Regions from separate parts of the Variovorax sp. GW821-FHT10B04 genome, predicted to be linked through region 2. Evidence: riboswitches for the same ligand, from Rfam matches in the RefSeq annotation. Region 2 holds a riboswitch; the other holds the start of a gene.
The links. Region 2 has a riboswitch for thiamine pyrophosphate ahead of thiC (phosphomethylpyrimidine synthase ThiC). Riboswitches for the same ligand answer to the same signal wherever they lie in the genome.
Positions count from the first base shown of each region.

Region 1: linked by a shared signal. The riboswitch ahead of AC07PZ_RS30785 (TonB-dependent siderophore receptor) and the one ahead of thiC (phosphomethylpyrimidine synthase ThiC) in region 2 are both predicted to bind thiamine pyrophosphate.

Region 1 is NZ_JBWKNQ010000019.1:64,194-79,081, reverse strand. It holds tRNA gene AC07PZ_RS30790 (tRNA-Asn) at 83-158, opposite strand; gene AC07PZ_RS30785 (TonB-dependent siderophore receptor) at 227-2,314, opposite strand; TPP riboswitch at 2,447-2,557, opposite strand; gene AC07PZ_RS30780 (hypothetical protein) at 2,734-2,919, shown strand; gene AC07PZ_RS30775 (hypothetical protein) at 3,311-3,727, shown strand; gene AC07PZ_RS30770 (sigma-70 family RNA polymerase sigma factor) at 3,916-4,419, shown strand; gene AC07PZ_RS30765 (FecR domain-containing protein) at 4,423-5,433, shown strand; gene AC07PZ_RS30760 (TonB-dependent siderophore receptor) at 5,575-8,112, shown strand; gene AC07PZ_RS30755 (hypothetical protein) at 8,250-8,576, shown strand; gene AC07PZ_RS30750 (PepSY-associated TM helix domain-containing protein) at 8,578-10,299, shown strand; gene AC07PZ_RS30745 (DUF3325 domain-containing protein) at 10,296-10,646, shown strand; gene AC07PZ_RS30740 (hypothetical protein) at 10,748-11,386, shown strand; gene AC07PZ_RS30735 (efflux RND transporter periplasmic adaptor subunit) at 11,383-12,636, shown strand; gene AC07PZ_RS30730 (MacB family efflux pump subunit) at 12,636-14,651, shown strand; gene AC07PZ_RS30725 (efflux transporter outer membrane subunit) at 14,660-14,888, shown strand, end outside.
Region 2 is NZ_JBWKNQ010000006.1:7,177-22,064, forward strand. It holds gene AC07PZ_RS16225 (CaiB/BaiF CoA transferase family protein) at 1-1,185, opposite strand, end outside; gene AC07PZ_RS16230 (LysR family transcriptional regulator) at 1,356-2,258, shown strand; gene AC07PZ_RS16235 (IclR family transcriptional regulator) at 2,280-3,095, opposite strand; gene AC07PZ_RS16240 (Bug family tripartite tricarboxylate transporter substrate binding protein) at 3,278-4,255, shown strand; gene AC07PZ_RS16245 (cytochrome P450/oxidoreductase) at 4,334-6,685, shown strand; gene AC07PZ_RS16250 (NAD-dependent succinate-semialdehyde dehydrogenase) at 6,880-8,319, shown strand; gene thiC (phosphomethylpyrimidine synthase ThiC) at 8,330-10,210, opposite strand; TPP riboswitch at 10,285-10,395, opposite strand; gene AC07PZ_RS16260 (PAS domain-containing protein) at 11,057-12,169, opposite strand; gene AC07PZ_RS16265 (MarR family winged helix-turn-helix transcriptional regulator) at 12,274-12,828, shown strand; gene AC07PZ_RS16270 (ABC transporter substrate-binding protein) at 12,835-14,418, shown strand; gene AC07PZ_RS16275 (ABC transporter permease) at 14,438-14,888, shown strand, end outside.

The DNA.
Region 1 (14,888 bases), on a different contig from region 2:
GAGAAAGCCAAGATGTTCACAGTGAACAATCTTGGCTTTCGTCGACCATCCGCAACTCGTTGTTGCGTAAGGTCTTTTTCTATGGCTCCCCGACCTGGGCTCGAACCAGGGACCTACGGATTAACAGTCCGGCGCTCTACCAACTGAGCTATCGGGGAACAAGCCTCAGATTATAGCGTTATTTTTCGGGCCTCCTGAAAAACGGCACTCGAAGGCGCAAATTTCTTCAAATATTTGCAGTCATGGTCAGCCGCAGCGTGCGCGGCGCACCGGGGAACAGGTAGACGTGGCCGTACTGGTACGGCGACTCCTTCCAGTAGCGACGATCGAACAGGTTGTCGACGCCCAGCGTCCAGCTCGTGTTCGCTCCACCGATCCTGGTGTCGTAGCGCAAGGCCGCATCGAAGCGCGTCCACGAAGGCAGCGTGACCGAGCCATCGGGCAGCACGTTGCGGCGGCCTTCATAGGACACCTGCGTCTGCACTTCCAGGCCCGGCACCGCGGCGATGCGGTAAGCCGCCTGCGCACGCAGGACCTGCTTGGGCACGTTGGTCGGGCGCTGGCCATTGGTGGACGGCTCCATCGTGCTGTCTTCGCGCTTGGCGTCGATCAGCGTGATACCGCCGGCTAGACGCCAGGGGCCTTGCGACCATTGCGCGCTCGCTTCAAGGCCGCTGTGCCTTTCGCTTCCGTCGTAGGCCCCTTCGCACGGCGTGATGCCGAGCCGGCTGCAGGCATCGAGATTGGTCATGGGCCGGGTGATGTCGAACCAGGCGAGCTGCCAACCGAGCACGTTGTCGCCGCCCTTCAAGCCGATCTCCCACTGGCGCGAGCTCAACGACGGCAGCGCTTCACCTGCGTTGCTGTACTGCGCGCTCTTGTTCGGCACGACCTGCGATTCGACGCCTTTGCCCCAGCTGGCGTAGGCCATCAGGTCCGGCCGCAGCGCATAGCTCGCGGCGAGCCATGGCGTCGTGATGCCTTGCTCGTAGCCGGTCGGCTGCGAGCCGTCGGTGCGCACGCTGTCGCGGTCGAAGCGTGTGTAGCGCGCGCCGACCCAGGTCGTGAATCGTGACGTCCAGCGGATCGCATCCTGCGCCGACAGCTCCGTCGAGCGCTCGTCGCGGTTGGTGTTGACGTCGCTCAGCGTCGGATCGGCCGGCACGATCGCCGTGCCCTGCACGTTGCCGGTGCCGACGTAGTTGTAGGCCTGGTCCTGGAAGCGGTTGCGCACGCGGCTCGCCATGAGCCCGAACGACAGGTCGTGCTGCACGCCGCCCGTCGTCGCCTTGCCCTTGAGGTTGAGGCTGCCGGCGGTCTGCACGCGGCGCTCGTTCTCGCTGCGGAAATCGTAGAAGTCGAAGGTGCCGTCGGAGCAGTAGCGGTCGTAGTTGCCTTCGGCGCTGCAGCCGAAGGCGTAGGCCAGGCGGTCGTCGGTCTTCAACCGCTGCTGGCCGAGCTGCGCGCTCCAGCGCCAATCGTCGTTGATGGCCTGGCTGAAGCGCAGCGTGCCAGTGAGGCCTTCGAAGACCGAGGGCTGCGACCAGCTCTGGTTGTTCAGGTTGATGCGCGGGTCGACCGGCGCCGGCAGCGTGTTGCCGAGCAGGCTGAAGCCGTTCTGGCTCGGCTGCGTCTTCTTGCTGTATTCGATCTCGGCCTCGAGCACCGAGTCGCGCGTGATGCGCCAGTCGGTGGCCAGCGAGAAGAGATTGCGATGGCCGTCGAGGTCGTAGGTGCGCGGCTTGATGTCTTCGCTCACCACGTTGAGCCGGTAGCCGAACTGGCGGTCCTCGCCGAAGCGGCCGCCCAGGTCGACCGCGCCCAGCACGCCGCCGCGTCCCGACAGCTCCACGCGCACTTCGCGCAAGTCCTTCTCGGTCGGCCGCTTGACCACGTAGTTCACCAGCCCGCCCGGCGCGCTGGTGCCGGCCTGGATGCCGCTGGTGCCGCGCAGGATCTCCACGCGTTCCTTGTTGTCGAGCGGGATCGAGGTCTCGGCATTGATCGGCAGACCTTCGCGCCGGTAGTTGAAGCGGTTGTCCAGCACGAAGCCACGCACCGTGAGGTAGTCGATGTAGCCGGCCGAGTTGTACGCGTCGGTGACCGAGGCATCGAACTGCACGAGGTCGGCCAGCCGGCGCGCGCCGCTCGCCTGGATCTGCGTGCTGTCGATGACGGTGGCGGAGATCGGCACGTCCTTCAGCGGCAGATCGCCGAAGCCGCTCACGTCGGCCTGGCGCGGTGCCGTGCGTTCATCGACCGTGACGGTCGGGAGCGTCGCCTGCTGGGCGTGCGCGGCGCCGGCCAGCGTCATCAGGGCCGCGAAGGCGCGGGCGATTTCATTTTTTCTGTGTGCCACATTTGCTCCAGTGCAAATTGTTGGCAGGTGGGCACGGCCCGGCTTGGACGATGAGATGGCCGCGCGCGCATGGCGTGCATGACGAGACGGCTGCCGGACCAGCTTCCCTGCGCGAGGATTACCTCAATCAGGTTCAAAGGGACTCTCTCAGTCACCTGGCTGTCCTGCGACGGCTCGGCAACACCCCTAGCGAAGAGCTCCGTCTTGCGGCGGAGCGGGCCGGATTGTAAAGGCAGCGCCTGCCTGCCCCTCGCGTCGGCCCGCCCCCCGAGCAAACCCGTAGCGTGCAATCTGACGATTGGATACATCGGTATCCGATAAGGAACATGCATCGAGAGATGCAAAGTAGCTCCATACAACAAAGGAGCAAGAACATGTCCGTCCTGATGTGGTGCCTCGGTTTCAGCGTGTACGGCGTGCTCGCGATATTTTTCTTGAGCCTGGCATTGACGGCCGGACGTGCCGATGACGCCGATCGCCGATTCCGCCGCGCCATGGGCCGCGTCTTCCGCATGCGTCAGACCCACATGCCGCGAGGTCGAACCCAGGCCGGCGCCTGAGCCTTCCCGGCCGGCTCCCCCTGCCTCCGCAGGCTGCAAGCCCTTCGAGCGGCCATACTCGCGCAGATGGCCATTTCTTTTCGACCCATGGCGGTTCATTCATCTGTCCCACGCTGCGCGTGGGCCCTGATCCTCGTCGCCGCGTGTACCGCAGGCTGCAACACGCGGCCTGCCGCCCGGGTGACTCGCCTCGGAGACGGCTTGCTGCTGTCTCCGACGGCAGACGAAGCCGAGGCGTATTGCAGGAACAGCGGCGATCCCGTTCGCCTGCTGAAGCCCGTGCCAGGCGAACCGGGGGTTCGCTTCCGATGCGATTGAGGCGATACGTCGCGTCGCTGCCGCAGTTTGCGGACGACCTCGCCCATCGAGCGGCGCTCAGGGGGCGTGCGCCATGACAGCCACCGGCCTGCTGTTTGCCGTCGTGGGTGCGGCGTCGGTGATCGGTTTCATTGCCAGCCTGGCCAAGCCCGCATGGTTCCGCTTCAACGGCGGCGTCCCCCGACGCTGGAAGATCGGCGCCACGTGGCTGGTGCTCATCGCGGTCAGTACATTGGGCGCGCTGGCGCAGCGCCAGGCCGCCGTCGTCCAGGAACCTTCGGCGAGCACGCCGACCGAGTCGACCGAAGCGACATCGGACATCTCGTTCGAAACCTTCCCAGGCCAGGCCATATCGATCCCGGACATCGACGTGCCGACCGACGCGGCGAAGCCGGCGGAGGAGACGGTCGACACGCTGATCGACGTCGTGCCTCCGCCGCCGCCACCTGCACTGTCGCTGCCGCCCGTTCCATCGCGCCGCCACAAATAGGCACTCCGCGCTCGCCAGCGTGGCCGACGTTCTGATCGAGCCCGGCCGGACGTCGTCGAGCCGGGGGCCCCTGGAAGAAATGGGGATGCCCGGTCACCCTTGGCATTTACAATGAGAACAGTTCTTATTTGCTTTGCCGAGGTCAACGGGGGTCAAGCCCCTGCAAGACCTCGGCGCCGCGCCGCTCCATGCCTGCCGCCGAACCCGCCCTCGACGCCCTTCTGCACGCGCTTTATCGCGACCACCACGGCTGGCTGCAGGGCTGGCTGCGCAAGAAGCTGGGCAACGCCTTCGACGCGGCCGACCTGGCGCAGGACACCTTCGTGCGCGTGCTGCGCGCGCCGGGGCTCGACGCGGTGCAGGAGCCCCGCGCCTACCTCACGACCATCGCGCGCAACCTGCTGATCAACCACGTGCGCCGGCGCGCGATCGAGCGGGCCTATCTCGATGCGCTCGCGCTGCTGCCCGAACCGGTGGCGCCCTCGCCCGAAGCACGGCTCATCGTGCTGGAGACGCTGATCGAGATCGACCGCCGGCTGAGCGGCCTGCCGGCGCAGGCCAAGCAGGCCTTCCTGCTCGCGCAGCTCGAAGGAATGGGCCAGGCCGAGATCGCAGCCGAGCTCGGCATCTCGCTGTCGACCGTCAAGCGGCATCTCGCCAAGGCGGCCATGCGCTGCTTCTTCCCGGAATAGCCGATGGCTTCGCTGCACAACGACACCCTCGCCGCACCGCTGCCCGGCGGCGACACGCGGATCGCGCCCGCGATCGCCGAACAGGCGGTGCAATGGTGGATCGCGCTCCAGGGCGGCGATGCCGGCATCGCACAGCACGCGCGCTGGCAGCGCTGGCGCGATGCCGATCCGGCACACGAGGCCGCCTGGCAGCGCATCGAGAACGTCGGCGGCCGGCTGGCCGGCATTCCGACGCCGCTGGCCCGCGCTGCGCTGAGTGCCGCACCGCAGTCGATGCGCCGGCGCCGCGGCGTCCAGTTGCTGACCGCGCTGGTGGTGGCGGGCGGCACGACGCTGGTGGCACGGCAATCCACACCTTGGCGCGCCTGGACCGCCGACCAGGTGTCGGCCATCGGCGAACGGCGCACGCTGCGGCTGCCCGATGGCGGCGACGTGATGCTGAACACCGGCAGCGCCATCAACGTCCGCTTCGACACCGAGCGCCGCGTGCTCCAGCTGGTGCGCGGCGAGATCCTGGTGCAGACCGCGGCCGACGCGATGCAGCGCCCCTTCCTCGTGCAGACCGAGGCGGGCACGGCCCGCGCGCTCGGCACCCGCTTCACCGTGCGCCAGCGCGACGACGCCTCGGTCGACGTCGGCGTTCTGCAGGGTGCGGTCGAACTGCAGCCGCTCGACGCGGCGGCGCGCAGCCACACGCTGCAGGCCGGCGAAGCGGGCCGCTTCACCCGCACGCAGGCCATGGCGGCCGGCGTGCTCAACGCGCATGCGAACGCCTGGATCGACGGCATGCTCGTCGCGTCGCACATGCGCCTGGCGGATTTCCTCGCGGAACTGGGGCGCTACCGGCCCGGCCGCCTGGGCTGCGACCCGGCCATTGCGGGCCTCGAGGTGTCGGGCGCCTATCCGCTGGACGACACCGACCGCGTGCTGACCGCGCTGACCTCCTCGCTGCCGGTCCAGATCCATACCTACACCCGCTACTGGGTCAGCGTGGGCCTGCGCCGAAGGCGCTGAACGATTCGGCCGGCGCGGAACGATGCCGCCGAAAAATACTTGAGCTGTTTCGGCAGGGTTGCCTGTCAAGGAAAGGAAGGGCGCGGATGCCGTGCCTTTTTCTCTTCTTCTCGTCGACTCCACCATCGAAGGTATTCGCTCATGCTGCAACGCAACGGCTTGCCCGCCCCTGCACTCCGCAAGGCGCGCTTCCACCCGCTTTCCCTCGCCCTGCAAACGCTCTGCGTCGGCACCACGGCCAGCCTGGTCACGGCCGGCCTGCTCGCGCCGCAAGCCGCGCTGGCCCAGCCGGCCAACCCCGAGGGCCGCGACGCCCGCGAGCTGCGGCACTACGACATTCCGGCCGGCCCGCTGGAAGGCGTGCTGAACCGGCTCGGCCGCGACGCCGGCGTGCTGATCACCTTCGAGTCGAAGCTGACCGACGGACTGAACAGCCGTGGCGTCAACGGCAGCCGCACGGTCGAACAGGCGCTGTCGCAAGCGCTCGACGGCAGCGGCCTCGGCGCCGTGCGCGCAGCCGGCGGCGGCTATGCGCTGCGGGCGCTGCCGGGCTCTTCGGCGAGCGGCACCACCGGCGCGGCAGGCTCACCCACCACGCTGGCCGAGGTGCGCGTGACCGCCACCGCCGCACGCGACGGCACGACCGAAGGCACGGGCTCGTACACCACGCGCTCCACCGCCACCGCGACGCGCCTCGCACTGTCGCCGCGCGAGACGCCGCAGTCGGTCAGCGTGATCACGCGCCAGCAGATCGACGACCAGGCACTGATCAGCGTGCCCGAGATCCTCGACAAGGCACCCGGCGTGACGGTCGGGCGCAACGACAGCGAACGCGCGACCTTCTATGCGCGCGGCTTCTCGATCGAGAACCTGCAGTTCGACGGTGTGCCCAGCACGCTCGACACCTCCAACCAGTACACCACCGCGATCGGCGACAGCGCGATCTACGACCGCGTCGAGATCGTCAAGGGCGCGACCGGCCTGCTGACCGGCGCCGGCTATCCGTCGGCCACGCTCAACCTGGTGCGCAAGAAGCCGACCGCCGAGTTCGCGGGCAGCGTGTCGCTGGGCGTTGGCTCGTGGGACAAGGTGCGCAGCACGGCCGACTTCTCGGGTCCGCTCAACGAAAGCGGCAGCGTGCGCGGCCGCATCGTCGCCGCGGCGCAGAACGCGAACTCGTACGTCGATCGCTACAGCCGCGACACGCGCAACCTGTACGCCATCGTCGAGGCCGACCTCACGCCCGACACCCTGCTGACCGTGGGCGTCGACCACATGGAGACACGTGCCGACGGCGCGACCTTCGGCCACATCCCGCTGTTCTACAGCGACGGCACGCGCACGAACTTCCCGCGCTCGTTCAACCCGGCGGCGCGCTGGTCGTACTGGAACAACGACAGCACCCAGACCTTCGCCAGCCTGAAGCACGAGTTCGGCGGCGGCTGGAAGCTCGACCTGGCGGCCAGCCATCTCGACCAGTCGAAGGACGTGTTCTACGGCTCGGCCTACAACGGCAGCGTGGACCGCACGACCGGTGCCGGCATCCGCATGCTGTCGGGCGCGCTGCCGTCCGAGTCGACCACCGACGCGCTCAACCTCGCGCTGACCGGCCCGTTCACGCTGTGGGGCCGCACGCACGAGCTGATGCTCGGCGCCGGCTACTCGCGCCAGAAGCAGGACGCGGAGCTGCACACCTCGACGTTCACGAGCATTCCGAACTACTTCGCGTGGGACGGCGACATCGCGCAGCCTGCGTCGCCCAAGCGCGCCGACCGCAACATCCTCACCACCGAGAAGGGCCTGTCGGCGGCCGTGCGGCTGCGGCCGACGGACGCGCTGTCGGTCATCGTCGGTGCGCGCACCAGCTGGTACCAGCTGCGTGACCAGAGCACCAGCCTGGCCGGCGTGACGAGCGTCGACGACGACCTGAACATCAGCGCCAAGGTCGTGCCCTACGCGGGCATCGTCTACGACATCGACACGACCTGGTCGGTCTATGCAAGCCACACCGACATCTTCCATCCGCAGACCTACTACAAGGACGCGAACGACCGCCCGATCGCGCCGCTCACCGGCAAGAGCTCCGAGGTCGGCGTGAAGGGCGAGTTCCTCGATCGCCGGCTCAACGCCAGCGCCGCGCTGTTCCACATCAAGCAGAACAATTCGGCGCAGTACGTCGACGTCAACCCCGACACCGGCAACGAGATCTACACGGCGGTCGACGGCATCACGAGCAAGGGCGCGGAGTTCGAGGTGGCCGGGCAGATCACGCCATCGTGGAACCTGGCGGCGGGCTACACCTTCCGCACGTCGAAGAAGCCGCCGCAACCGGACGTGATCCTGAGCGCGGTCAACACCAACCAGCCGAAGCACCTGTTCAAGCTGAACACCAGCTACCGCCTGCCGGGCGCCTGGAGCAAGCTGGTCATCGGCGGCTCGCTGTCGTGGCAGAGCGAGACCTACTACCAGACCTCGGACGAGAACATGTGGCGCGCGACGCAGCCGAGCTACGCGGTGGTCGGCCTGATGGCGCGCTATGAATTCGACCGCCACCTGAGCGTCTCGCTCAACGTCAACAACGTGTTCGACAAGACCTACATGCCGGGCCTGGGTTCGTACGGCACGGGCGTCTATGGCGATCCGCGCAATGCGCTGCTGAACGTGGTCTACAAGTTCTAGGCGGGCGACGCCGGCAGCGCTTGCGCCCGGGCCATCCACGCGCGAATCCGAGGGAATTCGCGCGTCGGATGGCCCTTTTTCCGTTCTCGTTTGTCATGAACAGGAAGGGGCGAATTCGACGCTCCGCGAGCGCCTCAATGCACGACTCCTCCACGAACCACACCAAGCCATCATTGCGCGCCGCTTCGCCGGCGCTCCAGACGCTGTCGCGCGTCGTGGCCGCCGTCGCGGGCGGCTATGCGCTGGCCGCAGCCGGCGCGATCTTCCTGGCCGCCGTACTGCCCGGCGGCCGTGCCGACGCGGTCATGGCCGGCATGCAGTTCAGTTTCGCGATCCACGCCGCAGCGGCGATCTGGGCGTTCTCGCCGATTCCAGTGGCACGTGTCTGGGGATGGCTGGTGCTGCTGGCGACCGGACTGCTGGGCCTCGGCTGGCTGCAGCCCGTTATTGCGAGAGGTGGCTGAGGTGGCGGCCGGCGCCAAGAAATCGAAGGCATCCGCCGCAGGCGGCGGCGCAGGCCAGGGCAGCTTCCGCCAGGCGCAGGCCTGGCTGCACACCTGGTGCGGGCTGTGGTTCTCGTGGCTGCTCTTCGCGGTGTTCCTGACCGGCACGCTCGCGGTCTTCGAAGAGCCGATCACGCACTGGATGTCGCCCGAGCACCGCGCGGAGGAAGCCGTCGAGGCCCAGGCGGCAACGCGGCCTGCCGACCCTGCATCGGCAACGGCATCGACACCCGCCAGCCGCGCGCAGCGCCTGCGCCGGGGCGTCGACTACATGGAGCGGCACCACCCCGGCGCCGGCATGTGGGAACTGTGGCCGTCGGACGCACGAGGCGGCGGCAAGCTCAGCGTGTACTGGTTCGACGCCAACCAGCAATATGCGGATGCCCGGCTCGATCCGCTCACCGGCGCACCGCTGCAAGCCGCGGCGAAGGCCGACGGACCGCAGGCCCGCGCCACGCTCGGCGGCCATCACTTCGTCGACTTCCACTACGAGCTGCATGCCGGCGGCATCGGCCTGTGGATCGTCGGCATCGCAGCGATGGCGATGCTGGTCGCGCTGGTGTCGGGCGTGATCACGCACAAGCGCATCTTCAAGGACTTCTTCACCTTCCGGCAAAGAAAGGAGCAGCGCAGCTGGCTCGACGCGCACAACGCGGTGGCCGTGCTCACCCTGCCCTTCCAGTTCATGATCGCCTACACCGGGCTGGTGCTCTCGGCCTCGTCATTCATGCCGGCGCCCAAGCTGTTCCACTACGGCGGCGACCGTGACGCGCAGCAGCAGTACGCAGCCGACCTGACCGGCCTGCCCAGGCCGCAGCGCAGCGGCCAGCCGATGCAGGTGCCCGACCTCGAAGCCTTCGCCGCACGCGGCCAGCAACTCATCGGCCAGCCGGTGCGCGCCGTGGTGGTCGAGCTGCCGGGCGATGCCGACGCGCGCATCGGTGTCTACGGATGGAACGACGAGGGCGAAGCACAGCAGCGCCTGAGCCCGACCACCGGCATGGCCATGTTCTCGGCCGCGACCGGTGAATTGCTGCGACTGCGGCCGCCCGGAAGCGCCGACGGCGGCAGCGCGCTGCTGGCCCAGTCGGCCATGCAGGGCCTGCACATGGCGACCTTCGGCGGCTGGGCGCTGAAGTGGCTGTACTTCGTCTGCGGGCTGGCCGGCACCGCGATGATGGGCACGGGCGCGGTGCTGTTCATGGTCAAGCGCCGCCACAGACATCAGGGCGAATTCGGCAGCGCGACCGCGCGGGTCTACCGGCTGGTCGAGGGGCTCAACGTCGCCGCCATCGCCGGACTGGCGCTCGCCTGCATGGCCTATCTCTGGATCAACCGGCTGCTGCCAATGGCGCTCGACCACCGCACGGCCTGGGAGCTGCGCGCCTTCTTCACGGTCTGGGCGCTGGCGCTGGGCCACGCCTTCGTGCAGCCGCCCGCTCGCGCCTGGACGACGCAGCTCGGCCTGCTGGCCGCGCTCGGGCTGCTGCTGCCGATGCTCGACTGGGCCAGCACCGGCGATCACCTGCTTGCACAGCTCGCGCGCAGCGACTGGGAAAGCGTGGGCGTGCAGCTGGCGGCGATGGCGATCGGCGCACTCGCGCTGGTGGCGATGCGCCACCTGCGGCCCGGCCGCGCGCCACGCGTGCGCGGCGCCGCACATTCGACCGAGGCACGCCCATGAACACGACCACCGCCTGCCTGCTGGCCTTCGGGCTGGCCTACGCCGGCATGGCCGGGCTCTGCCTGGCGATGGACCGGCATCACGCACAGGTCTGGCAGCGCGATGCGCCGCCGGTGTTGCGGCGCGGCCTGCGGACTGCCGGCTGGACCCTGGTCGCGCTCGCGGCCGTGCCCTGCCTGCGGGCCTGGGGTGGCAGCGTCGGCACCGTGCTGTGGCTCGGCTGGCTGTCTGCCGGCGCCCTCGTGCTGGTGCTGCTGTTGAGCTACCGCCCCCGGCTGGCCGCCGCCATTGCCGCGCTGTGCGCGCCGCTGGCGCTTTGCGGCCTGGCCGCGTCGTCGATGGCCTGAACCGCGAGCCGGTGCGCTCAATCCCCTTCATGTCCCAGGGCCACACGGCCCTTTTCCGCGCCTCGTTTGTCATGCAAGAGAGAGCCTCAACAAAGGAATCCATGCGCCTCCCCAGTCTTCCCCGTCGTTCACTGTTTCCGGCCATTGCGGCAATTTCGGCCTTTGCGCTGTGCGGCGCCGCCCGTGCCGACTATGTGTGGATCGAGCGCGATGCCGCCGCCATGCACGCCCATGTCGGCGAACTCGGCGGCACGCATCAACCCACGGCCTCGGTGGCCGCGCCGCGCGCCTTCCTGGCCGATGGCAAGGACTTGCCGCTGACGGTGGAAGCCGATGCGTTCACGGTGCCTGCCAGCGGCAATGGCGACCTGCGCCTGGTCGCGAGCCGCGTGTCCGACGGTGGCACGCTGACCTACTACCAGGCACGCTTCGGCCGCGCCGGCACGCAGGCCGTGAACGACCTCGAACTGGTTCCGACCACGCCCGAAGGCAGCACCTTCAGGCTGATGTGGAAGGGCAATGCCGTCGCCGCCTCGCAGGTCAACGTGGAAACCTCCGACGGCTGGCGCCGCGTGCTGAAGCCCGCCAGGGACGGCACCGTGTCGATGACCACGCCCTTCCCCGGCCTCTACGTGCTCGAAGTGACGGCGCGCGTGAACGGCGCGGTCACGGTCGACGGCAAGAAGTACGAAGACGTGCGCCACACCGCGACGCTGAGCTTCGAGGTCGCGCCCCGATGAGCGGAACGTCGCGCGGGCGCGGCGCCATCGCCGCGCTCGCCATCGCTGGTGTCGCAGCGGCTGGCGCGGCGCTGTGGTGGTGGAGCGCAGGCAACCGCAGCAGCTATGCCACGCAGCCCGTCGCGCGCGGCGACGTCGAGGCCACGGTCACCGCGATCGGCACCCTGCAGCCGCGCCGCCATGTCGACGTCGGCGCGCAGGTGTCGGGCGTGATCCTGAAGCTGCCGGTGCAGCCGGGCAGCGTCGTCAGCAAAGGCGACCTGCTGCTGGAGATCGACCCCAGCGTGCAGCAGGCCACGGTCGATGCCGGCCGTGCGGCGCTCGCCGGCCTGCGAGCGCAGCTGACGGAACAGCAGGCGCAGCAGCGGCTGGCCGGCCAGCAGTTGGCGCGTCAGCGGCAGATGGCTGCCGACGGCGCCACGCGCGACGAAGACCTGCAGACCGCCGAAGCGGCACAGGCCACGGCCGCGGCGCGCGTCGCGCAACTGCAGGCGCTGATCGCCCAGACGCAGGCGACGCAGCGCGCCGAAGAGGCGCGGCTCGGCTACACGCGCATCGATGCGCCGATGGCCGGCACCGTGGTGTCGGTCGAAGCGCGCGAAGGCCAGACGCTGAATGCGACCTACCAGACGCCGCACATCCTGCGCATCGCCGACCTGTCGGCCATGACGGTCTGGACCGAAGTGTCCGAGGCCGACGTGCGGCGCGTGAAGCCGGGCATGCCGGTGTACTTCACCACGCTGGGCGGCATGGCGAACCCGGGCAGCGGCGATGAGACGGGCGCCGTCGCGCCGCGCAGCGACGACGTCGGCCACACCGGCCCGCGCCGCTGGACCGGCCGCGTGCGCCAGGTGCTGCCTGCGCCGCCCGTGCCCGAGGGCCAGGGCGCGACCCGAGGCGTCGCAGGCGCGGCGGCAGGGGCCGCGCGCGCCGTGGTCTACACCGTGCTGTTCGACGTCGACAACGCCGACGGCGAGCTGATGCCGCAGATGACGGCGCAGGTCGGCTTCGTCACGGCGCAGGCGCGTGGTGCGGTCATCGCGCCGCTGGCCGCGCTGACCGCGGACGAGGCCCGCCCGGGTCGCTACACGGCGCGCGTGCTCCGCGCCGACGGCCGGCCCGAGACGCGCGAGGTGCGCCTGGGTGTGCGCAGCCGGCACCTCGCCGAAGTCCGCGAAGGCCTGGCCGAGAACGAGGCGCTGGTCGTCGACGAAACCGAGGCGCGCGGCGTGCGCTGGATCCAGTGGTGATGGCCGCGCCGACGCCGCTGATCGCCCTGCGCGGCATCCGCAAGCGCTACGGCGGCGCGCCCGCGGGCAAGCCCGGCGCGCCCGAGGTCGAAGTGCTGCACGGCATCGACCTGGACATCCACCCTGGCGAATTCGTCGCCATCGTCGGCAGCTCGGGTTCGGGCAAGTCGACGCTGATGCACATCCTCGGCTGCCTCGACCGGCCGAGCGGCGGCACCTACCTGTTCGATGGCCGGGACGTGGCCGGACTCGACGCCGACGCGCTCGCCTGGCTGCGCCGCGAGGCTTTCGGCTTCGTGTTCCAGGGCTATCACCTGATCGCGACCGAATCGGCGCGCGAGAACGTCGAAGTGCCCGCGCTCTACGCCGGCATGCCGGACGACGAACGCGCGCGGCGCGCCACGGCCCTGCTCGCGCGCCTGGGCATGGCCGACAAGCTGGACAACCGGCCGAACCAGCTGTCGGGCGGCCAGCAGCAGCGCGTGTCGATCGCACGTGCGCTGATGAACGGCGGCCGCATCATCCTGGCCGACGAACCGACCGGCGCACTCGACAGCCGCAGCGGCGCCGAAGTGATGGCACTGTTGCGCGAACTGGCCGACGCCGGCCACACGGTGATCCTGATCACGCACGACCCAGCCGTCGCCGCACAGGCACGCCGCGTGGTGCGGATCCACGATGGCAACATCGTCGAAGACTCCGGAGCCGCACCGACATCGCCAGAGACACCACAGAACCGGCTTCGCCGGGCTGTTGGTGTCGCCCCCGGTGAGGGGGTTGGCGAAGCGACACGAAGTGCGCGAAGCCTGGGGGAGAGCAAAAGCCCTCGAAGCCTGGGGGCGAGCCAAGTGTTCAGCGCGTTCAGAAGCATGCGCCTGAACCGCGCCCGCACCGGCCTCACCCTGCTCGGCATCGTCATCGGCGTCGCGTCCGTCATCGTGATGCTGGCCATCGGCGAAGGCGCCAAGCAGCGCGTCGTCGCGCAGATGGGCACGCTCGGCACGACCATCATGTACATGGGCGGCAGCCCGCCGGTGAGCGGCGGCCCCGCCGGGCTGATCACCGCCGAAGACCTGGCCGCGATCGCCGAACTGCCCGAGGTCGGCCACGTGATGCCCGTCATCGGCGACCCGATCACCGTGCGCCACGGCAATGCCGACCGGCAGGTCTACGTGTTCGCCAGCAGCAACGCGATGCCCGCGGTGCACCACTGGAAGGTGGCGCAGGGCCGCTACTTCAGCGACGCGGAAGACCGCGACCTCGCGCCGCTGGTGGTGCTGGGCCACAAGGCGCGCGCGCACTTCTTTCCCGGTGTGGCCGACCCGCGCGGCCGACAGCTGCTGATCGGCAATTCGCCCTTCGAAGTGATCGGCACGATGGCCGAGCGCGGCAGCGACTCCGGCGCCGAGAGCTACGACGACATGGTCTTCATCCCCTACCAGGCCGGCCGGGCGCGCGTCTACCAGGCGCAGACGCAGCCCGACTACACGGTGCTCACGGCGGCCTCGGTGGCGCAGGTGCAGCCCGCCGAAGCGGCCATCCGCCACGTGCTGCTGGCGCGCCATGGCCGCGAAGACTTCCGCATCAGCAATGCCGCGGCCAAGCTGCAGGCGGAAGCAGAGACACGCAGTGCGATGACCATGATGCTGGGCCTGATCGCCGCGGTGTCGCTGCTGGTCGGCGGCATCGGCGTGATGAACGTGATGCTGATGACGGTGCGCGAGCGCACCCGCGAGATCGGCATCCGCATGGCGACCGGCGCGCGGCAGCGCGACATCCTGCGCCAGTTCCTGACCGAGGCGACGCTGGTCACGCTGGTCGGCGGCAGCGTCGGCGTGCTGTCGGGGCTGGCGATCGGCGCGGTGTTGATCGCGTCGAACGTGCCGGTCGTGTTCTCGGTCACCGCGATGGCCGGCGCCTTCCTGTGCGCGGTCGCGACCGGGCTGGTGTTCGGCTACATGCCGGCGCGCACGGCGGCCCGGCTCGACCCGGTCGTGGCACTGGCGGGGGAATGAGGATGGACATGCACACGACTTCGGCCGGCGCACACACGATGCAAGCCCGTCGCAGAAGCGCATCCGGCCTGCTGACGGCCGCCCTCTTTCTTTCGGGCTGCGCGATGCCGACTGCGCCATATGAACCGGCCGCGCCGTTGCGCGACGGCGCCTTGACGCGGCAGTTGCCGGACCGCTGGCCTGCAGATGCAGAAACAGAGGCGGCCACGGGCAGCGCAGCCCCGGAGGCCGTCACCG
Region 2 (14,888 bases):
GATCTGCGCGTCGGTGAGTCCGGCCTCGCGCAGCACGGCCTGCGTGTCGTCTCCCAGCCCCGGCGCGGCAGTCCGGACGCTGCCGGGCGTGGCGGAGAGCTTGGGCACGATGCCGGGCACGTCCACCGTGTGGCCGTCGCGTGTCTGCTGCGACAGGATCATGTCGCGCGCGCGGTAGTGCGGGTCTTCATGGATGTCCCGGGCGGTGTAGACCTTGCCGGCCGGCACCCTGGCCGCGCCCAGCACGGAGAGCACGTCGGCGATCGGCCGGGCCCGCGTCCATGCACCGATGGCGGCATCGATCTCCTCGACACGCAGCACGCGCCCGGCATTGCTCTGCAGATCGGGCGCGCTGCCCAGGTCGGGCCGTCCGATGGCGTCCATGAGCCTGCGAAATATGCTGTCGCCATTGCCCGCCACCAGCACGTAGCCGTCGGCGCACGGGTAGGCGTTGCTGGGCGCGATGCCCGGCAGCGCGCTGCCGGCCGCGTCGCGTACCGCACCGAAGGCGCTGAATTCGGGGATGAGGCTCTCCATCACATTGAATACGGCCTCGTGCAATGCCACGTCGATCATCTGGCCCTCGCCGCCATTCACCTTGCGGTGATAGAGCGCCGTCAGCACGCCGATCGCGCCGTGGAGCGCGGCCAGCGTGTCCCCGATGGAGACGCCCACGCGCACCGGCACCCGGCCGGGTTCCCCGGTCAGGTGGCGCAGGCCACCCATGGCCTCGCCTATCGCGCCGAAACCGGGCAGGTCGCGGTAGGGGCCGGTTTGTCCATAGCCGGAGATGCGCAGCATCACGAGACCCGGGTTGCGCCTGTGCAATTCGTCCCAGCCGAGCCCCCAGCCTTCCAGCGTGCCGGGACGGAAGTTCTCGATGAGGACGTCGGCCTCGGATATCAACCTGCGCGCGATCTCCTGGCCCTCGGCGCTGCGCAAGTCCAGCGCGATGCTGCGCTTGTTGCGGGACTGCACCTGCCACCAGACAGACGTGCCGTCCTGCATCAGCCGCCAGTTGCGCAGCGGATCGCCCGTGCCCGGCGATTCGATCTTGATCACGTCGGCGCCGAATTCGCCCAGCGTCTTGCTGCAGAACGGGCCTGCGATCAGCTGTCCCATCTCGATGATGCGGACATCGGCGAGTGCACCCCTTGGCGGTGGCGAAGAAAAGGTGGAAGGCATGGCGTGTCCTGGGTTCGCAATGCCGCCCGGGGTTGGATGGCATCGGCTGGCAACCGATGATCGTCGTGCATCGGCCGGCTGCAAAGCACCCATTCGCGAACGCACCATCGCATTGCGCGATGATGCCGCTACCGCACGCGGCTTCTGATCTTCCGACGTCATCCCCGCCCATGAAACTCGACCCGATCTCCCTGCGCCTGTTCGTTGCGGTGATGGAGACCGGCACCATCGCGGCAGCCGCCGCACGAGAACACATCGCTGCGGCCGCCGCCAGCCGACGGCTCGGTGAACTCGAATCGGCCTTGTCCGCGGTGCTGTTCGCACGCAGCAACAAGGGCGCCGAACCCACTGCCGCGGCCTATGCGCTGCTGGGACTTGCGCGCGGCGTGCTCAACGGCCTGGACGACATTGCCACGCAGATGCAGGGTTACGCAGACGGCGTCCGCGGCCAGGTGCGAGTGGCGGCCAACATCTCGGCCATCACGCAGTTCCTGCCTGCTGAATTGCGCGATTTCATGGACAGCTATCCGTTGGTGCGCGTTCATCTGCGCGAGCAGATCAGCACCGCCGTGGCACGCGAGGTTGCAGAGAACGTCGCCGATGTCGGCATCCTGAACGCGGGGCACTACGGCGACCATCGCATCGCATTGCTCCCCTACAGACAGGACGAGCTGGTGGTCATCGTGCCCAAGGGGCATGTGCTGGCGCGCCGCCGGAGCACGACGCTGCGCGACGCATTGGCGCACGACTTCGTGGGCATGCATCCGGGCAGCGCCATCAACGACCGGGTCACGCAAGCGACCGCCAAGATGGGACTGACGCTGACGACCCGCATGCAGGTGACCGGCTACGACGCCCTTTGCCTGATGGTGGCGAATGGGATGGGCTTCGGTGTGCTGCCGTGCGGCAGCGCGAGCCTGTATCTCCGGGCGCTGCCCCTCACGACCGTGCAACTCGATGAACCCTGGGCGCGGCGCGATCTCATGCTGTGCGTGCGACAAGGCGGAGAACTGCCGCCCGCGACGCGCCTGCTGGTCGAGCACCTGAAGCAGCGCCGACACTTGCAGCCATGACGGCGGTGGCGATACGGCGCGTCAGCCGTGCGCCGGCTGACCCAGCAGCACGCTCGCGGCCGTCGCCTCGCGGCACACGGCGCGCGCGATCGGGCCGCCGACCTGCGGATCGAAGCCGCCGGTCGCGCCCAGCGCCGTGAGCACGCCACAGACGCGCCCGGTGTAGTCGTGCAGCGGCGCCGCGACGGCGCTGATGCCTCGCAGATTCGTGTCCTTCACCGCGGCGCAGCCGGCCGCACGCACATCGCGCCGCAAGGTGTCGATCGGCTGGCGCGCATCGAGCTGCGCGCGCAGTTCGGCCGGGGCCTTGGCCAGTTCCCGCTCGGCCATCACGCGCACCTGCGTTTCGTCGACGAAGCCGAGAAAGGCGCGCCCGGTCGCCGACCACAGCATCGACAAGACCGAACCGACGCGCACGTTCACGGTGACGGGCAAACCAGGCTCCTCGAAACGCACGATGGTCGGCCCCTTGTTGCCCATCACCGCGAGGAAGCAGGTGACCTCGAGCTGCTCGCGCAACCGCACCAGCGAGGGTTCCGCCACGCGGATCGGGTCGGCCTGCCGCATCGCGGCCAGACCGATCTGGATCGCCTCGGGCCCCAGGTGGTAGTGCTGCGAGCCGGCGTCCTGCGATACCAGTTCCTCTTCCTGCAGGCTGACCAGGTAGCGATGCACCTTGGCCGGGCTTTCGCCGACATGGGCGGCCAGCGCCGTGAGGCTGGCGCGCCCGCCCAGCCGGGCCAGCCCCTTGAGCACGGCCATGCCGGTCTCGGCAGCCTGGACGCGCTGGCGCCGTTCGCGAACGCGGGCGGCGGGTGGGATATCGGCAGCGTTCACGGAGGGAGCCTGTGGGTGGTCGGATGCATGAGGTCGATCGTACGGACTGGCAGCGGCGGAAGTTCCGGAAGGCCGATTCTTCGTTCAGGGTTAACCCCGTTCTCGATATTACGCAATGCGGATGAAACTTACGCAATACGTGATTAAGAGTTTTCCCTGACCACCTTGAACGAGGAGACACGATGAAGCGATTCTTTGCAGGCTGCCTGCTGGCACTGCCCTTCCTGGCCACCACGAGCGCCATGGCCGCCGACGCCCCCGGCACCTTCACCAAGCCGGTTCGCTGGCTGGTTCCCTATGCCGCCGGCGGCGGTTCCGACTTCCTGGCACGCACCATCGGGCTGACGCTGTCGACGCAGATCGGCCAGGCCGTGCTGGTCGACAACAAGCCGGGCGGCAACACGGCGATCGCCGCTGCCGAGACGGCACGTTCCGCACCGGACGGCTACACGATCCTGTCGGCCGACAACGGCACGCTGGTCTACAACCCGGCGCTGTACAAGACGCTCTCGTACAACCCGACGAAGGACCTGGCGCCCGTCACGCTGATGGGCCGCTTCCCGATGATCCTGGTGGTCGGCCCCGGCATGCCGGTGAAGGACGCCAAGGACTTCATCGCGCAGGTCAAGGCCAAGCCGGGCGGCATCAATTACGCATCGGCCGGCGCGGGCAGCCCGCACCACCTGGCCATGGAACTGCTGCGCGTCGAGGCCGGCCTGACCATGACGCATGCGCCCTACCGCGGCGCCGCACCGGCACTCGCCGACGTGGCCGGCGGGCAGGTGCCGGCCATGATGGTCGACCTGGCCGCAGGTGCAGGCTTCATCAAGGGCGGCAAGGTGCGTCCGCTGGCCGTGGCCAATGCCAAGCGCCTGGCACAACTGCCCGACGTGCCGACCTTCGCCGAACTCGGCCTGAAGAACGTGGAAGCCGCCGCGCTCGTCGGCCTGGTCGTGCCGGCGGCGACGCCCGTCGACACCATCAACGCACTGAACAAGCAGGTCGTGGCAGCCATCAACGACCCGGCCGTGCACAAGAAGCTGATCGACTTCGGCGTCGAGCCCGTCGGCAACACGCCCGCGCAATTCACCGAACTGCTGCAGAACGAAACGGTGCGCTGGCAAAAGCTGATCCGTGACCTGAACATCACGCTGGACTGACCCGCCGCGCCGCCGGGTGGGCCAAGGCGGCACCCGGCGGCGTTCGCTTTTTTTCTCCGCCGCTGCCTGAGCTCCACGATGAACACAATCGCCACCGAACGCCCGGCCACCCGCGGCTGCCCCGTCGCCCACGGCCCCCTGTCGTCCCATGTCGCACCCGGCGGCTGCCCCGTGAGCCAGCGTGCGGCCGATTTCGATCCGTTCGGCGACGGCTACCAGCAGGACCCGCCCGAGTACGTGCGCTGGGCGCGCGAGCAGGAGCCGGTGTTCTACAGCCCGCAGCTGGGCTACTGGGTGGTGACGCGCTTCGAGGACATCAAGGCCATCTTCCGCGACAACATCACCTTCAGCCCATCGATCGCGCTGGAGAAGATCACGCCGACCGGCCCCGAGGCCAACGCCGTGCTGGCGTCCTACGGCTTCGCGCTGAACCGGACGCTGGTCAACGAGGACGAGCCCGCCCACATGCCGCGCCGCCGCGCGCTGATGGACCCGTTCACGCCGGAGGAGCTCAAGCACCACGAGCCGATGGTTCGCCAGCTCGCACGCGATTACGTCGATCGCTTCATCGACGACGGCCGCGCCGACCTGGTCGACCAGATGCTCTGGGAAGTGCCGCTGACCGTCGCCCTGCATTTCCTCGGCGTGCCCGAGGAAGACATGGACACGCTGCGGCAGTATTCGATCGCCCACACCGTCAACACCTGGGGCCGGCCGAAGGCCGAGGAGCAGGTGGCGGTGGCACATGCGGTGGGCAACTTCTGGACCTTCGCCGGCAAGGTGCTCGACAAGATGCGCCAGAACCCGGAGGCGCCGGGCTGGATGCAGTACGGCCTGCGCAAGCAGAAGGAGTTGCCCGAGGTCGTCACCGATTCGTACCTGCACTCGATGATGATGGCCGGCATCGTGGCCGCGCACGAGACCACGGCCAATGCGACGGCCAACGCCATGAAGCTGCTGTTGCAGCATCCGGCGGTCTGGCGCGAGATCTGCGAAGACCCGAGCCTGATCCCCAATGCGGTCGAGGAATGCCTGCGCCACAACGGCTCGGTGGCCGCGTGGCGCCGACTGGCCACGAAGGACGTGCAGGTGGGCGGCGTGGACATCGCCGCGGGCGCCAAGCTGCTGATCGTCACCTCATCGGCCAACCACGACGAACTTCATTTCTCCGATGCCGACCTGTTCGACATCCGCCGCGACAACGCGAGCGACCACCTGACCTTCGGCTACGGATCGCACCAGTGCATGGGCAAGAACCTGGCACGCATGGAGATGCAGATCTTCCTGGAGGAATTCACGCGCCGGCTGCCGCACATGAAGCTGGCCGAGCAGACCTTCAGCTACGTGCCGAACACCTCCTTCCGCGGCCCCGAACATCTGTGGGTCGAATGGGACGCCACGCAGAACCCCGAGCGCCACGACGCCACGCGCCTGCAGCCGCAGACGCCGGTGCGCATCGGCGAACCGTCCAGGCATGCGATCACGCGCACTGTCCTCGTCGAGCAGGCGATGCCGGTGGCCGAAGGCATCGTGCGCCTGCGCCTGGTGTCGCCCGATGGCCGCGCGATGCCGCGCTGGGCGCCGGGCTCGCACATCGACGTCGAATGCGGCGACACCGGGCTGTCGCGCCAGTACTCGCTGTGCGGCGATCCGGCCGACGCGCATGCGCTGGAGATCGCCGTGCTGCGCGAGCCCGACAGCCGCGGCGGCTCGGCCTGGATGCATGCGCATGCCAAGGTTGGCGACCGGCTGAAGATTCGCGGGCCGCGCAACCATTTCAGGCTCGACGAAAGCGCACGGCGCCTGGTCTTCGTGGCCGGCGGCATCGGCATCACGCCGGTCAGCGCCATGGCGCGTCGGGCACGTGAGCTGGGCATCGACTACGTGCTGCACTACAGCGGCGGCAGTCGCCGCACGATGGCGCTGCTCGACGAACTGGCGGCGCTGCACGGCGAACGACTGCAGCTGCACGTGCGCGACGAAGGCGGCCGCAACGACCTGCCGGCGCTGCTGCGCGCGCCGGCCGAGGGCACGCAGATCTATGCCTGCGGACCGAAGCGGATGCTCGACGCGCTCGAAGCGGCGTGCGCGCACTGGCCCGAGGATGCGTTGCGCGTGGAGCATTTCGAATCGACCATCGGCACGCTGGACCCGTCACGCGAGCATGGCTTCGAAGTCGAGCTCAAGGACTCCGGCATCACCGTGCAGGTGCGGCCCGACCAGACGCTGCTGGCGGCGCTGCGCGGTGCCAACATCGACGTGCAGAGCGACTGCGAGGAAGGCCTGTGCGGTTCGTGCGAAGTGCGCGTGCTGGCCGGCGAGGTCGATCACCGCGATCTGGTGCTCACCCGCAGCGAACGCGATGCCGGACAACGGATGATGAGCTGCTGCTCCCGTGCCTGCGGGCAGCGGATCGTGCTGGAACTGTGAGGCGGCGTTGCGGACTGAATCGACCGTCTCCGGCGTCGGACGCGTCCATGACCTCGCCCGAGACAACCGACCGCGCTCTGGCTTAGCATGTCGCCTTTCGGCCTGCATGGCCGAAACGTCGAGCGATGGCTGCCCCGCCAGCGACGGCCTGCCCCACCGCTCACCTTCATCCGCTCTCCGACGAAAGACGCTTCATGACCACTTCCTATCCCTCCACGCAGTTGCTCATCGCCAATGAATGGGTGGACGCCCAGAGCGGCAAGACGATCGACGTGCGCAACCCCGCCACCGGCCAAGTGATCGGCACCGTCGCCCACGCAGGCATCACCGATCTCGACCGTGCGCTGGCTGCAGCGCAAAAGGGCTTCGAAGCCTGGCGCGACGTGCCGGCCAACGAACGCGCGGCCATCATGCGGCGCGCCGCTGCACTCATCCGCGAACGCGCTGCCGAGATCGCGCCCCTGCTCACCCAGGAACAGGGCAAGCCACTGGCCGAAGCGCGCGGCGAAACGCTGGCTTCGGCCGACATCATCGAGTGGTTCGCCGACGAAGGCCGCCGCGTCTACGGCCGCATCGTGCCGTCGCGCAACCTTGCAGCGCAGCAGCTGGTGATGAAGGAACCGGTCGGCCCGGTCGCCGCCTTCACGCCCTGGAACTTCCCGATCAACCAGGTGGTGCGCAAGCTCGGCGCCGCGCTGGCCGCCGGCTGCTCGTTCCTGGTGAAGGCCCCGGAAGAAACGCCCGCGTCGCCTGCGGCGCTGATCAAGGCCTTCGTCGATGCCGGCGTGCCGGCCGGCACGGTCGGCCTGGTGTTCGGTGACCCGGCCGAGATCTCGAACTACCTGATCCCGCATCCGATCATCCGCAAGATCACCTTCACCGGCTCGACGCCCGTGGGCAAGCAGCTCGCATCGCTGGCCGGCCTGCACATGAAGCGCGCCACGATGGAACTCGGCGGCCACGCACCGGTGATCGTGGCCGAGGACGCCGACGTGGCGCTGGCCGTCAAGGCTGCGGGCGCAGCCAAGTTCCGCAACGCCGGCCAGGTCTGCATCTCGCCGACCCGCTTCCTGGTGCACAACAGCCTGAAGGCCGAGTTCGCGTCGCTGCTGGTCAAGCACGCACAGGGTCTGAAGCTCGGCGACGGCCTGGCCGAAGGCACGACGATCGGCCCGCTGGCCAATGACCGCCGCCTGAGCGCGATGGCGAAGATCGTGCAGGACGCCCACGCCACCGGGGCCACGGTCGCCACCGGCGGCGAACGCGTCGGCAGCAGCGGCAACTTCTTCGCACCGACGGTGCTGACCGACGTGTCGCTCGAATCCGACGTGTTCAACAACGAGCCCTTCGGCCCGATCGCCGCGATCCGCGGCTTCGACAAGCTGGAAGAAGCCATCGCCGAATCGAACCGCCTGCCCTTCGGCCTGGCCGGCTATGCGTTCACCTCGTCGATCAAGAACGCGCACCTGCTGTCGCGCCGCGTCGAAGTCGGCATGCTGTGGATCAACCAGCCCGCCACGCCGTCGCCGGAAATGCCTTTCGGCGGCGTGAAGGACTCGGGCTACGGTTCGGAAGGCGGCCCCGAAGCCGTCGAGGCTTACCTCAACACCAAGGCCGTGTCGATCATGTCCTGAGTGCCGGCCGTCAAGGGCGTGCGGACTGGATCGGGATGTAGATCTCGCCGCCGCCGCTCTTGAATTCGGCCGACTTGCCCGCCATGCCGTCTCGCATGGCGGCGTCTTCGTCCAGACCACGCTGTGCCGCGTAGTCGCGCACCTCCTGCGTGATCTTCATCGAGCAGAACTTCGGGCCGCACATCGAGCAGAAGTGCGCCGTCTTGCTCGCATCCTTGGGCAGCGTTTCGTCGTGGAAGTCGCGGGCCGTGTCCGGGTCCAGACCCAGGTTGAACTGGTCCTGCCAGCGGAACTCGAAGCGCGCCTTGCTCAACGCGTCGTCGCGCGACCTCGCCCCCGGATGGCCCTTGGCGACGTCGGCCGCGTGCGCCGCGATCTTGTACGCAATGATTCCCTGCTTCACATCGTCCCGGTCGGGCAGGCCGAGGTGTTCCTTGGGCGTGACGTAGCACAGCATCGCGGTGCCGGCCCAGCCGATCATGGCCGCGCCGATCGCGCTGGCGATGTGGTCGTAGCCCGGCGCGATGTCGATGGTCAGCGGCCCGAGCGTGTAGAACGGCGCTTCGTGGCAGTGCTTGAGCTGCTCGTCCATGTTGGCCTGGATCATGTGCATCGGCACATGGCCGGGCCCTTCGATCATGGTCTGCACGTCATGCTTCCACGCGACCTGCGTGAGTTCGCCAAGGGTGCGAAGCTCGGCGAACTGGGCTTCGTCGTTCGCGTCGGCGCCGCTGCCGGGCCGCAGGCCATCGCCGAGCGAGAAGCTCACGTCATAGGCCTTCATGATGTCGCAGATGTCTTCGAAGTGCGTGTAGAGAAAGCTCTCCTGGTGGTGCGCGATGCACCACTTGGCCATGATCGATCCGCCGCGCGACACGATGCCCGTCATGCGGTCGGCCGTGAGATGGATGAAGGGCAGGCGCAGCCCCGCGTGGATGGTGAAGTAGTCGACGCCCTGCTCCGCCTGCTCGATCAGCGTGTCGCGGTAGATCGCCCAGGTCAGATCCTCGGCCACGCCACCCACTTTCTCCAGCGCCTGGTAGATCGGCACCGTGCCGATGGGCACCGGGCTGTTGCGCACGATCCAGTCGCGCGTGGTGTGGATGTTCTTGCCGGTGCTCAGGTCCATCACGTTGTCCGCGCCCCAGCGGATCGCCCACACCAGCTTCTCCACTTCTTCCTCGATGCTCGAGGTGACGGCCGAATTGCCGATGTTCGCGTTGATCTTCACCTTGAAGTTGCGCCCGATCGCCATCGGCTCGACCTCGGGATGGTTGATGTTGGCCGGAATGATCGCGCGGCCCCGCGCCACTTCGTCACGGACGAACTCGGGCGTGATGATCTTCGGGATCGACGCGCCCATCGGGTTGCCCATGACGCGCTTCGCGCGCTCGGCATTCGCCAGGTACTCGGCCATCCATTCGCGCTTGCCGTTCTCGCGCAGCGCCACGTACTCCATCTCGGGCGTCACGATGCCGCGACGGGCGTAGTGCATCTGCGTGACGTTGCCGCCCCCCTTGGCGCGGCGCGGCATGCGTTGCAGCGCGGCCGCATCGGCGCGCAACTGGGCGATGCGCGCGTTCTCTTCGCCCTTCACGCCGTCGTCAAGTGCAGCAGGCTGACGGCCGGCATAGATCTCTGTGTCGCCACGTTCCGCGACCCATGCGCCACGCACGTCGGGCAGGCCACGGCGCACATCGATGTCGACTGCCGCATCGGTGTAAGGCCCGGAGGTGTCGTAGAGCGATACGGTCTCGCCATTGGTCAACGCGACGTCGCGCACGGGCACGCGCAGGTCGGGCCGGCTGCCGGCAATGGTGGACTTGACCGAGGAAGGAAATGGCTCGCGCGTCAGCGTGAGCAGCGAGGCGAACTTGTCGATGGCGTTCATGGGGCACTCCTGGTTGGCATGGATGTGCTCCGCAATCGCTCGACGGACCCACGGCCCGGAACGGACCTGTGGATCAGGGGAACTGCAGCTCTTCTTCCGCCGGTACTAACCGGTTCAAGTTCGCGGGTTCGGCGATAGGATTCGCCATCTCAGCACGTCATGCACGTGCGCCCCGGAGCGTCGCGGATTCTAGGGCGGCGATGTCGGCGGCGTCCAGTCGAACGATCCTTGTTGCGTACGCAATTCGCTTTGAACGGCGCCTCTCCAAAGCATGCTATACTCCGCCTCTTGCCCATCGAGTTGTTGGGCAATGCCTGCGCAGGCAAGCCGGATCTCATAACGGCACGTCGACCAAGAGTTACCACGACGAGAAAAATACAAGGTAGCTCCTGCAAGTGAACATGCCGTAACGTGGACCGCGTAAGTGTCCACGGCCACATTCCAGAAAAAAGCCGCCCTCGAGGCGGCTTTTTCGTTTCCGAGCGATCGATGGGTGCGCACGTGCTGCGCCGGTTGTTCTCGCCCGTCGCATGGTGCGGTCGCCGTCACGATCCCCTCAGCGGCTGCTTTACATCGTCACCGACACGTGATCCGCGTCCGAGGCTTGGCAAACAGGTCATGAACCCGGCCTTCCCATGCGACATCTCGAAAGGCACTAACGCAGCCTTCGGGACGGCCGTCCCGGGCCGTGCCTGGGCGGCGATGGGGCTCCCGCGTTACCCAACGCTACCAACCGCAGGCCGTTAGCATATTTATCGCGCTTTCAAGACGATCGAACCACGACATCCGATGAAGGCCTGCAGCACAGGCCGTCCGCCTCGACAGCCGATGCAATCGGTGCCGATATCAACGCGCCTTGCCCGCCAGCGCCAGCTTGCGTTCGAGCTCCGCGATCCTCGCTTCCCTGGAAAGCAGCTCGGCTTCCAGCGCAATGATCCGCTGGGTCTGGCTTTCGACGCTTCCCGCCAGGCGACGCCCCGTAATTTCCTGCGCCGTGCCGTACAACGCCGTGACGCCTCCACGTTCGTCGCGTTGCGAAGCACCACGCGCTTCCAGCCAGCCACGGCGCCCGCTGCTGTGGACGTATTCGAGTTCCAGCGTATAGGGCTCGCCGTTCTTCACCGCCTGGTCCACCGTCCGGACCAGGCGCTGCCAGCTTTCGGGCGTGTAGCAGACTGCATGCTCCTGAAAGCTCGGCGGTCCCGCTGCCGGGTCACGACCGAAAAGTGCATGGAGCTGCAACGACCAGGTCATCGTTCCGCTGGTTGCATCCAGGGTCCAGCTGCCGATCTGCCCCAGCGCCTGTGCCTGCCGGAGATTGGCACTGCTCTTCTGCAGTGCGGCCAGGGCCTTCTCCTTGTCGTCGACCTGTTGCTGCAGCTGTACCTGCATGTCGTACAGCCGGGTCACGTCGGTCACCTGCACGACGAAGCCGATGACCTTGCCGTTCACGATGTGCGGAAGGAAGTTGACCAGGCCCGGCCGATGGATGCGCTCCGAGTCTGTCGGCACTCGATCGAACTCCTGCGGTTCTCCCCGCAGCACGCCACGAATGTAGGGCTCGCTCCTCGCGAAGATTTCGGGGCCGAGAAGATCGATCAATGCACTGTCGAACAACTGCGAAGGCTTGACGCCGAACCAGTCCTCGTGCGCGCGGTTCGCGAAACGGCAGCGCAGGTCGCGGTCCCAATAGGACAGCATGGACGGCAGGCTTCGAAGAATGGCCCAGACGGGATCGTTGAAGTCGATCGGTGGTTCTTGGTTCATCGCGCTGTGCTCCTGATCGTCGTTGCCTGAAGCGACACGCACCGGCGACGGCGCATGTCCATGCATGAAGTTTAGGGGCGCCGGTACGGCCTCGAAGACGCGTGCATGGCTTGGCCGCGCGGCAACGCGGTGCGCGCTGCACCAGTTCGGCCGTATCGCCCTGCAATCAGCAGGCCCTTCACGCGCCAACACGGCGCATCCACGCCTCGGGACTTTCCCTGAACGCTGGCCCGAAGCTTGCATCTGCCAAAAATATAGTTGAATATTTCAACTATTGAATATTTCTACAAAACACCATGAAGCCGCTCAAGCTCAAGACCGACTACATCAACGTCCTGCTCGACATGGCAAGCGAGCGCACGCGCGACCGCGGCTCGCGCGTGTACGAGATCGAGATCGGCCTGTCGATCCGCGACATCCGCCTGCTGCGCGCGATCGGCACCACGCCCGGCATCACGATGGGCCAGCTGGTGCAGGTCTGCGCGATCGAGAAGACGCTCGTCTCCAAGCTGATCAGCGCGCTGGTGCAGCGCGAGCTGGTGACGCGGCAGATCGGCAACGAGGACGCGCGCCAGATCCACTTGTTCCTGACCGATGGCGGCGTCGACATCGTCCAGCGCGCCGAGCCGATCGGCAAGGAGATGGAAGCGCGCTTCCTCGACTGCCTGACCGTCTCCGAGGTCGACACGCTGCGCCGCATCCTCCACAAGCTCATCGACGCCGAGGCCGGCTCGCGCGACATCTTCGAGTTCCTGCTGGCCGAGTTGCGCGCCAGCAAGACCGCTTCCAAGGCCTCCACCCCGTCGTCCCGCCCGTCCCGTTCCCCTTCCCCCGCTCCCCGAAAGAAGTAAGACACCATGGCTATTCCAATTTCGCTTCGCCGTGCGCTCGCGCTGTCCGTGTCGGCGCTGGCCCTGACGCTTTCCGCCGGCGCATCGGCCGAAACCGTGCTGCGCACCGTGCCCTCGTCCGACCTGAAGATCCTCGATCCGATCTGGACCACGGCCAACATCACGCGCAATCACGGCTTCATGATCTACGACACCCTGTTCGGCATGGACGAGAAGGGTGTGATCAAGCCGCAGATGGTCGACAAGTACAGCGCCAGCGCGGACAACAAGGTCTGGACCTTCACGCTGCGCCCCGGCCTGAAATTCCATGACGGTGCGCCGGTCACATCGCAGGACGTGATCGCCTCGCTCGCGCGTTGGGCCAAGCGCGACACCCTGGGCCAGAAGATGTACGAGGCCATGGACAGCATCGTGGCCGAGGGCCCGAACGGCTTCCGCATGAGCTTCAAGGTGCCTTTCGGCGTGGTGCTCGACGCGCTCGGCAAGCCGAGCCCGCTGGTCCCCTTCATCATGCCCAGGCGCGTGGCCGACACGCCCGCCGACAAGCAGATCGACGAGATGATCGGCTCCGGCCCCTTCACGCTGTCGAAGGAAGACTTCCGGCCCGGCGACCGCGTCATCTACCGCAAGAACACGGCTTACGTGCCGCGCAAGGAAGCTGCGTCGGGCCTTGCCGGCGGCAAGGTGGTGCACGTCGACAGCGTCGAATGGGTGATGCTGCGCGACCCGCAGACGCAGGCCAATGCGCTGCTCAACGGCGAGGTCGACATGCTCGAGACGGTACCCGTGTCGGCCTTCGTCGGCATGCGCACCGACCCGAAGATCGAGCTGGTGGACGTGATGCCCGCCGGCCCGTTCACCGTGATCTACAACCACAAGGTGCCGCCCTTCAACAACCCGAAGGCGCTGAAGGCCGCGATGCTCGCGATCAACCAGGAAGCGATGCTGCGGGCACAGGCGACCTACCGCGACTTCTACAAGCCCTGCGCATCGATCTATCTCTGCGGTTCGGTCTACGCCAGCGACAAGACCGGCTTCTACACCGGCAAGCCGCAGTTCGAGGAAGCGCGCAAGCTGCTGAAGGAATCGGGCTACGACGGCAAGCCGGTCGTGATCATGCTGCCCGGCGATTCGCCGGCGCTCAACAAGCTGCCGGCCGTGTACGGCCAGTTGCTCAAGCAGGTCGGCTTCAACGTCGACGTGCAGACCACCGACTGGGCGACGCTGGTGACGCGCCGCACCCGCAAGGACCCGCCGGAGAACGGCGGCTGGAACGCCTTCATCACCTTCTGGGGCGGCATCGACGCGAGCAGCCCGCTCACCTACAGCCCGCTGACCGGCAACGGCGACCAGGGCTACTTCGGCTGGCCGACCGACCCCGAGCTGGAGGCGCTGAAGTCGCGCTTCATCGCGACGGCCGACCTCGCCCAGCGCAAGGAAATCGCCACCCAGATCCAGACGCGTGCGCTCGAAGGCGGCGTGATCGCGCCGCTCGGCGAAGGCAAGGCACCCACCGCCGTCCGCCGCGGCACGATCACCGGCCTGCTGCCTTCACCCGCGGTGCTGTACTGGAACGTACAGAAGAAGTAACGCCTCGGAACCCACCGACATGTTCAACTTCCTGACGCGGCGCGGGCTCGCCACCGTACCGGTCCTGCTGATCGTGGCCGTCATCGTGTTCCTGCTGTTGCGCATGACGCCCGGCGACCCGGCCGCCGCCATCGCAGGTGACGGCGCGACCGCGCTGGACATCGAACGCATCCGCACGCAGCTCGGGCTGAACGACTCGATCGTCAGCCAGTTCGCCAGCTGGCTCGGCCATGTGCTGCGCGGCGATCTCGGCTACTCGTTCTTCTACAAGATGCGCGTGACCGACCTGATCGGCCAGCGGCTCGAACCCACGCTTTCGGTGGCCGCGGTGACGGTGGTGCTCACCGTGCTGATCGCGGTGCCGCTCGGCGTGCTGGCTGCGTCGCAACGCGGCGGCCGGCTCGACCGCTTCATCATGGGTGCCTCGGTGCTCGGCTTCTCGGTGCCGGTGTTCGTGGCCGGCTACCTGA